DNA from 2 places in the Brevibacillus gelatini genome. Region 2 is predicted to be linked to the other one. Evidence: predicted binding sites of a transcription regulator. Region 2 holds the regulator's gene; the other holds the start of a gene.
What was found. Region 2 encodes LexA, which represses DNA repair genes until DNA is damaged. Its sites were predicted from a motif close to CGAACATATGTTCG; they were not measured.
Positions count from the first base shown of each region.

Region 1: a site for LexA is predicted at 1,736-1,749, ahead of ruvC (crossover junction endodeoxyribonuclease RuvC). Genes of this name have one in related genera too.

Region 1 is NZ_CP154342.1:1,516,386-1,520,595, reverse strand. It holds gene ruvB (Holliday junction branch migration DNA helicase RuvB) at 1-557, opposite strand, end outside; gene ruvA (Holliday junction branch migration protein RuvA) at 562-1,179, opposite strand; gene ruvC (crossover junction endodeoxyribonuclease RuvC) at 1,176-1,676, opposite strand; gene AAFJ72_RS07515 (hypothetical protein) at 1,804-1,995, opposite strand; gene AAFJ72_RS07510 (hypothetical protein) at 2,128-3,210, shown strand; gene AAFJ72_RS07505 (BofC C-terminal domain-containing protein) at 3,292-3,861, opposite strand; gene AAFJ72_RS07500 (bifunctional 2',3'-cyclic-nucleotide 2'-phosphodiesterase/3'-nucleotidase) at 4,121-4,210, shown strand, end outside.
Region 2 is NZ_CP154342.1:2,565,241-2,569,450, reverse strand. It holds gene AAFJ72_RS12275 (CD3324 family protein) at 31-294, opposite strand; gene AAFJ72_RS12270 (DUF4269 domain-containing protein) at 642-1,208, opposite strand; gene AAFJ72_RS12265 (DUF456 domain-containing protein) at 1,336-1,821, shown strand; gene lexA (transcriptional repressor LexA) at 1,882-2,505, opposite strand; gene AAFJ72_RS12255 (LysM peptidoglycan-binding domain-containing protein) at 2,889-3,236, shown strand; gene AAFJ72_RS12250 (DUF896 domain-containing protein) at 3,328-3,525, shown strand; gene crcB (fluoride efflux transporter CrcB) at 3,636-3,992, shown strand; gene AAFJ72_RS12240 (HelD family protein) at 4,025-4,210, shown strand, end outside.

The sequences.
Region 1 (4,210 bases), 1.0 Mb from region 2:
TCGGGAACGGTGTAAAACTCCAGACGATTCACCACTCCGAACCGGTCGCGCAGCGGCGCAGAGAGCATCCCTGCCCGCGTCGTTGCTCCCACGAGCGTAAACCGCGGCAAATCGAGGCGCACACTGCGCGCGCTCGGCCCTTTGCCGATGATAATATCGAGCGCAAAATCCTCCATCGCCGGATAAAGCACTTCCTCGACGCTTCGGTTCAGCCTGTGGATCTCGTCGATAAACAGCACGTCGCCTTCCTGCAGGTTGGTCAAAATCGCCGCCAGATCGCCAGGCCGCTCAATCGCAGGGCCGGACGTCGTGCGAATGTTGACTCCAAGCTCGTTGGCGATAATTTGCGACAGCGTCGTCTTGCCCAGCCCCGGCGGTCCGTACAGCAGGACGTGGTCCAGGGATTCCTTGCGCATTTTCGCCGCTTCAATGAAAATTTTCAGGTTTTCCTTCACATGCTGCTGTCCGATGTACTCATTCAAATAGCGAGGACGGAGGCTCAGCTCCGCCGCATCTTCTTCCCAGTTCATATGCGTCGTAATGATTCGCTGATCCAAAATCCTACCCCCTCATAAGCAGGGCAAGCCCTTGTTTGATGAGCTTTTCCACACTTTCGCCCTCTTTTGATTTCTCCGCCAGCGCGTTTCTGATCTTTTGCAGCTCGCCGTCCGAGTAACCGAGTGCGGTCAACGCTTCCAGCGCCTCGTTCAGCGCAGAAACCGCCTGCTCGCCTGCTGTCAGATCGCCTGCCGCGACCGTGAGAATCGCTGATGGCGTGTATCCGACCAGTTTGTCCTTGAGATCGAGTATGATGCGTTGCGCAGTCTTTTTGCCGATCCCAGGAAACTTCGTCAAATAGGTCACGTTTTCCTGTTGCACCGCCATGACCAATTGCTCGGGAGTTGCCGCCGCGAGAATCGCCAGGCCGCCCTTTGGCCCGATGCCGCTCACGTCGAGCAGCTTGCGAAACAGGTCGCGTTCGTCACGGGTAGCGAAGCCGTAGAGCAAAATCGCGTCTTCGCGGACGTGATGGTGCGTGTACAGCTTCGTTTTTTTGCCTTCGTAGCGCACAAACTGGTACGGATTGGGACAAAACAGGCGATACCCGATCCCTCCCGCTTCTACCACTATGTATTCTGAATCGAGGTAACAAAGTGTCCCTTCCACAAAATCAATCATTTTTGAACTCCTTCCGAGATGGAGATGAACGTCCGAAACTGTGCGTGCGTAATCGCGATGCCCAAGGCATCCGCCACGTCGTCAGGCTTTGGCACTTCCTTGAGCCTGAGCAGCAGCCTGGTCATTTCCTGAATCTGCTTCTTTTCCGCCCCACCGTAGCCTGTCACCGCCTGCTTGACCTGCATGGGCGTGTATTCATAGACGGGCACTCCGGCCATCTCCGCCGCAAGCAGGATGACGCCGCGCGCCTGCCCCACCGTGAAGGCCGTGGTCACGTTTTTATTGAAAAACAGTTTTTCTACTGACATTTCATCCGGTCGATACGTTTCCAGCAGGCTTTGCATCGCTTCAAAAATCTGCTTCAAGCGAAGCGGAACAGGCAAGCCTGCCTCTGTCTGAATGCTTCCATACTGGACGGGACGCAATTGGCTACCCTGTTTATCCAGAACCCCAAACCCAACGATCGCAATGCCAGGGTCGATTCCTAATATGCGCATGGTCCACTCTCCGTTTGCCAAGTCTCTACTCTCTACTGTATCACAAAGCGCAAAAAAAGCGAACGTGTATTTCCATATAAAAGACCCGCTCCTGCCAAAAGGAACGGGCAATCATACGGCGTCGCATTTAGTGTTTGTTCATTCCAAGCGAATCCGACACATCATGCTGCATGTGCGCGTATTCATCTACGCCGCTCTGCATCTGCTCCCTGATCCGGTTGATCTGCTGGTAATTGAGCTTGTTGTGTCCCTGGTTCAGCTGAACGTACAAACGCTGGTGGAACTGGTCCTTGTAGCTACCTCTGGGCATGGTAGACATAAGAGAAGATTCCTCCTTCGCTCGCCGTATGAGTACAGTATGGCGTCACGCCTCTGGCCTTATGATGCCAACATTTACAGCTCATTTTTCGCAACTTTGCCGACAAACCATATAGAGGGAGGTGCTGATCTGGTGAGACGCTTGCTGACCGCTTTCCTGCTTGCCATTCTTCTTCTCGCCACCTTCTGCCCGGAGCAGTCCGCCCAGGCGAAGGGCAAAGAAACCGTCACCGTCTCTGTCTCGGTTTCGCCAGCCTCGGCTTTTCACTCTACGCTGAGCTTTTATACCCAGCCTTCGTTCGTCAAACGGCTGTTTGCCGCAAAAAAGGTGGCAGCGTTCGTGCACCCTCACTGGGTTCGGGCCACATTGACCGTTAAACAGCACCAGTTTGTGTACGATCACGACGGGAAATTGTTTGCGAGCGACAAGCCGCTGCAATACCTTTTGCCGGCGGATGTACAGCAACGAATCGAGGAATTTGTCGCGCATGTGGAGAGCGTTCATTACGCAAAAGCGATTCCGTGGGAGCAGGTCAAAAACATTTTCGGCCGCATGGAGTACGCCACCGTCATTGACCTGGAGACAGGCGAGCGGTTCCACGTCCAGCGCCGTGCAGGCAGCAGACACGCCGATGTGCAGCCGCTGACGCGCACTGATACGCAGACGATGAAAAAGATTTACCAGGGCAAATGGAGCTGGAAGCGCAGGGCGATTCTCGTCGAGGTCAACGGCGTTTATTTTGCAGCTTCCATGCACGGCATGCCGCACGGTGCGGGAGCGATTGCGGGCAATGATTTTCCCGGCCATTTTTGCATCCACTTTTTCGGAAGCTCGACTCACAGACGCAAGGAACCCGACCCCAGCCACAGCCTGATGATCCAAAAAGCGTCCGGCTCGCTGGCAACGGCGATGATCGGAGCTACCGCGGAGGAGCTGGTAGGGTATTTTCTCACGGCCCTGCACGAACAGGACAACCATGTTGTACAAATGACGACAGACGGCTTCACGCTGCCTGCCCGGCTTTCCAACGTGGCATCCGTCCGCAAGAGTGAGATCATCATTCCCTCTGACGAACGGGGACCGTTGCTTTCCGAAGTCCATGTCCACCTCGCCTATTTCACTCATGACAACCGCGAAAGGAATGAAGAGTGGACGTTTGTGCTGCGCCGCTCCACGCCGTGGGACAGGTGGCGGGTTATCGCCATCGACTTGTAACGAAGGTACGGAAGCACGACAGCAGAGAAAAAGCCGACCATCCTCCTTGCAGGATCGCCGGCTTTTTGCCTCACTCTTTTTTTATTCATCATCCAGTTGAAACTCTCCGTACGTCGACAGCACGCTGTTGTACTCTGCCAGATTGCGAATGCGGATGCCCCGCTTCAAGCTTTCCAACTGCTCTTTTGGCAGGCTCGCTTCCATTTTCACCGTGTTGATCCGGTAAAACGTCTGGATGACGTCCTGCTCGGCAGGCAGCCCGTGAAACAATGTCAGCATCCCGTTCGCCGACAAGCCAAAATGTCCGTTCTCCTTGCATGCAGGAGAAATGTCCTGCTCCCTTTTCAGTAAAATCATTTTGCTCGGATCGGCTGACACAATCTCCCAGCCTTTGTAATCTCCCATCGCTTCCTGCAAATGCCCTGCAGCGATCGGTTGCCGTTCTTCATCCCGGACGCCGCACAAATAGCTGCGCGTGAGCACCAGCTCATACGGCTTTCCTGCCACCATTGCCGACTTGCCGAAGTCTGTATGCAGCAGTCGGAGCAGACCGTTTTCCTGGCTCCCACTGCCTGTCAGCAGGATACCCAATACGATCCCTGTGAGAAGTGCCGCACTCCACGATGCGTACACCATCCATTTTTTTTGCATGGTTTGATGAACCCCTTCTCAAGCCTTTTTTCCTAGTTTTGCCATGTTTGAAGAGGGACATACGTGAATCTCGCAAGGATTCGTAATTGGCGAGAAATTTATCGCGAGCAAACGGATGAATATTTATACCATTCTTTCTTTTTTGTCAATAGATAAAATTTAATAATCTTAACCTGCATTTATCTACCAATCTACACATTCTAGTGATAAAATATTTTTGCTTGTACTTCTATGCGAACTTATTGGAGGTTAATCTGAAATGAAAAAGTCAAACAAACAGACGCTGGCTGCTTTTCTTCTCAGCACGTCCCTGATTGTCAGCGCCCTTGCTTTCCCGCTTACCCCCGTG
Region 2 (4,210 bases):
ACCGTCTCGTGGACGCGCCAGTGCTTGTGTCTATTTCGCGTATACAATCTTTTTGATCGTTTCCGGCGAGAGAAAATACTGCGTGGCCAGCTGTTGAATGGAAACGCCTTCGCGAAAAGCGCTGCGGATGGCGTTGTTCCGTTCGTCCAGCTGTTTGCGAAAGCCAGTCCGGGTTCCCCATTTGTGATGGGACGTTTTTGGCTTTGGAATGTATAAAAGTTCTCCCTGCACGTACTTCTGGATTTCTGCGATCAAAGTTTCTGGCAGCATGCTCGCTGCGTTTACATATTTCATTTCCGCTCGCTCCTTATTTTTTTGAAGTGAAAAATAAGGGGCAAAGCCAGGAAATAAGAAATGAGATACGTAAGAGAAGGCGATGAATTGTCTAAACGACTGTCCACCTCATGCAAAGTATCGCCTTATTTCCGGGCTTTGCATGAGACGTTGCAGTATCTGGCAAACTGATTCCATTCACCAACCATACACCCCCTCGCTGGCGTTTGCTCTTATGCGGGCAACCAATTGCCCGCGCAGTCGTTTCCATTATAAATCATCCGTCTGCGATTTGCATCGCGTCTTTGGGGGATGAGTTCGTCAGTTTTTGCAGGACGCTCCGTGCTGTCCGATGCGACAGGTGGCCTTTATCTCCTTACCAGAGCGTGAAGCTGTTCGTCCGTCCACTTCTCCAATTCCAACAGCGCCTGGTATGGATCGTCTCCCGGGATGTGAAAATAAGAGGCGAAAGCTGGTTCCGTTTTCAAGCCGTTTTGCTTGAGCTGCCGTATGTCATGGAGGACGTTAGGGCCGCCGAGCAAAAGCAAACGGTGTTCGACGACCATATGCCGATACGCATTTTGCATTGTGACCGGACGAGGTTGGGCAAACAGCTCAAACCAGAAGCCGCAGGCAAAAAACGAAATCAGGCAGGTAGGCACGCCCTGCACGAGCAGACGAGCTTCCTTGTAGCCTTCATACGCCGCATATGAAGCGCGAACGATGGCAGCAAATCGGTCGAGATCGTAGCTTTCGCAAATGATGTCCAGGTCGCTGTCGGCGATGTCGATGTCAAGAGGGATCGTGCCCGCAAGCACAGGATCAAATTCTTTCAGTCGCTGCATGATGGCGGATTGCTCGATCGCCTGTTTCGCGGCTTTTTGCTTGCTTGTCCCATTTTGCAGGTAAGAGAGGTCGCGCCAGTTCCGCTTCATGAAAAACCTCCGTTTTGCTATCTTTTGTGCTGGTGCTCCTCCCAAACGATTTCACAGCTTCCTGAGAGAAGAGTGCAACTTGAATCGGCTGTTTCTCGTATACCTATGTGAGAGGAGTGCTTCACAGATGGATATTGTACTTTGGATATTGGTGTTGTTGCTTTTTGCACTGAGTATCGCCGGCATCTTTTTGCCAGTATTGCCCGATACGATTTTACTGTGGGCAGGCTTTTTGCTCTATCACTTTTTCATCGCCGATCCGGGAGCGGGGTTGCCAGCGTCTTTCTGGTGGGGGATGGTCGTGCTCAGTATTTTGCTGTACGGGGCGGATCTGTTGACCAACATGTTCTTCGTGAAAAAATACGGCGGTTCCAAATGGTCTTCGGTGGCTGCGGCCGTAGGGATTTTTCTCGGAATCTTCGTGTTCCCGCCTCTCGGGATGCTGATATTGCCGTTTGTGCTTGTGGTGCTGGTGGAGCTGCTCGTGCAAAAGCAACCGATGGAAAAAGCGCTCAAAGCGGGCTTCGGCTCGCTGGTCGGCTTTCTGGGCAGCGCGGTAGTAAAAGTGGTGTTGCAGGTGGGTATGATCGTCTGGTTTTTTCTTGCCAGGTAGAATAGAGACGAAAAAGGACAGCGGGGGCTGTCCTTTTTTCATGCGCATATGCGGAAACCATTAGTGGATGAGGCGATAGACGCCAATGACTTTTCCGAGAATGGTGACGTTGTCCAAAATGATCGGCTCCATCGTTGCATTTTCCGGCTGGAGACGGAAGTGGTCTTTCTCCTTGAAAAAGCGTTTTACTGTCGCTTCGTCTTCATCGGTCATGGCGACGACGATATCCCCGTTGTTGGCGACGTTCTGCTGGCGCACGATCACGTAGTCGCCGTCCAGGATGCCGGCCTCGATCATGCTGTTCCCGGAAATACGCAGCATGTACACCTTGTCAGAAGTCACGATATTTTCTGGAAGCGGGAAATACTCTTCCACATCCTCAATCGCGGTGATCGGTTGTCCCGCAGTTACTTTACCGATGACAGGGACGCGGACGACAGCGTCTTCGAAGTTGTCCTGGAAGCGGTCTTCCTCAGAAAGTAGTTCAATGGCGCGGGGTTTGGTAGGGTCGCGGCGGATCAGCCCTTTCTTTTCGAGGCGCGCCAGATGGCCGTGCACGGTAGAGCTGGAGGCAAGTCCGACAGCTTCGCCGATCTCGCGGACGGATGGCGGGTAGCCTTTTTCCCGAACTTCCTTGCGAATGAATTCAATAATGGCTTGTTGCCTGCTGGATAGTTTTGACATAGAGAGACACCCCTGATTTCTCGAACAAGTTTTCCAATATTATACCATGGGATCTTGCGTTCGACAAACATAAGTTCGATCCGGAGGCGAACAGGATTTTTTGACCGGGTAAATGGATTCGATTTGCGCCCTTCCCGGAATCAGCCTTTAAGTCGATAGGGGATGGGTTGACAGGGGATGAGGGCTAATGCATGCAGGTCAAAGCAGCAGAGCCGGGCAATAGGCAGCGGCGCCGCCGGCTTTCTCCCGAACTGAAACGGATGCGTAGAGCAGCCGCACACATTTTTGCAGGAGTGTCTGTTTTTTTCTTGACATGAACATATGTTCTCATTTAAGATGGGGTTACGAAAACATAGAACGTATGTTTGCAGGGGGTTATTACGATGAAAGTCATGTCTAGCCATAACCGTTTTGAGAAAAAGCAGCCTCGCCGCGTCCGTCTTGGCATCACGAGGGGACAAGCTATTTTGTTTTTGATTGCGTCCTCTCTCTTTTTTTACCTGTTGACCGAACTGGTGTTTGCCTCTGCGTCCCAAGCAGAGCCGCCAGCGCCAAAAGGAAAAGAAGTGACCGTTCGTTCCGGCGACAGTCTCTGGACGATCGCTGTGCGTCATCAACCGTCGGAACAGGTGGATGTGCGTGATCTGGTTCAGGACATCAAAATCGCGAACGACCTCGACAGCAATCTGATCTATCCGGGGCAGACCTTGTTCATCCCGGAAGCGGACTGATTCGGCACTTGTCTGTCGGCAGCTATCTTGCCAGTTCCGACTGATATGATATAATAAAGCGGCATTACTACTGAGTGGGAGGAACCGGAAAGTGGTATCTGACGCGGAAATTAAAAGAATCAATGAACTGGCCAAAAAATCGCGCGAAGTGGGCTTGACCGACGAGGAAAAGCAAGAGCAAAAAGCGCTGCGCCAAAAGTACATCGATGCGGTTAAAATGTCGCTTCGAGCGAATCTGGATTCCATCCGCTATGTGGAAGATCTTGAGGATCATCGTCCAAAACACTAAACTTGTTTGTGCTGATACGGCAGACATCCTTGCTTGACGCTCGGGTGTCTTTTTGTTCCTTATGGCAGTCTGCCTGTTTGGCGAGCGAGGAGGGGAAACTGTTGGCTTGGGTGGCTGTAGCAGTTGGAGGAGCAGTCGGTTCGTTGCTTCGTTATGGGCTGGCGCAGGTGGCAAATCTGCCAGGCTGGCCTGTCGGCACATGGCTGGCGAATGTCATCGGTTCGTTTGCAATCGGCGTTTTGTTTGTGATAGGCAAGGAGCGGGGAGGATTCTCGCCTGAACTGTATCTGTTGTTTACCACGGGAATGCTGGGTGGATTCACGACGTTTTCCACGTTCTCGCTGGAAGTGGTTTCCTTCTGGGGAGAGGGGCAATGGCTGCGCGGTCTCGCTTACGCCCTGCTCAGTATTGGGATAGGTCTTTTCTCTTGCGCGGCGGGAATCTGGCTCGCCAGACAAATGCAATAACAACAGGATAAATGACGAGAGGGGGGATGGGTGTGAGTACCCAGCACCGCGATTACGAGGCAGAACAGAACAAGCTGAACGAGACGATTGCATTGATCGATGAGGAGATCGTGCGACTGCGCGAAGAGATTCGGGATGCGACCGATGATTACGTGAAACAGGTCGTAAACGCAAGCAAGGCAAAAGATTTGCGCTACCTGCAAGATCACGGACGGGCC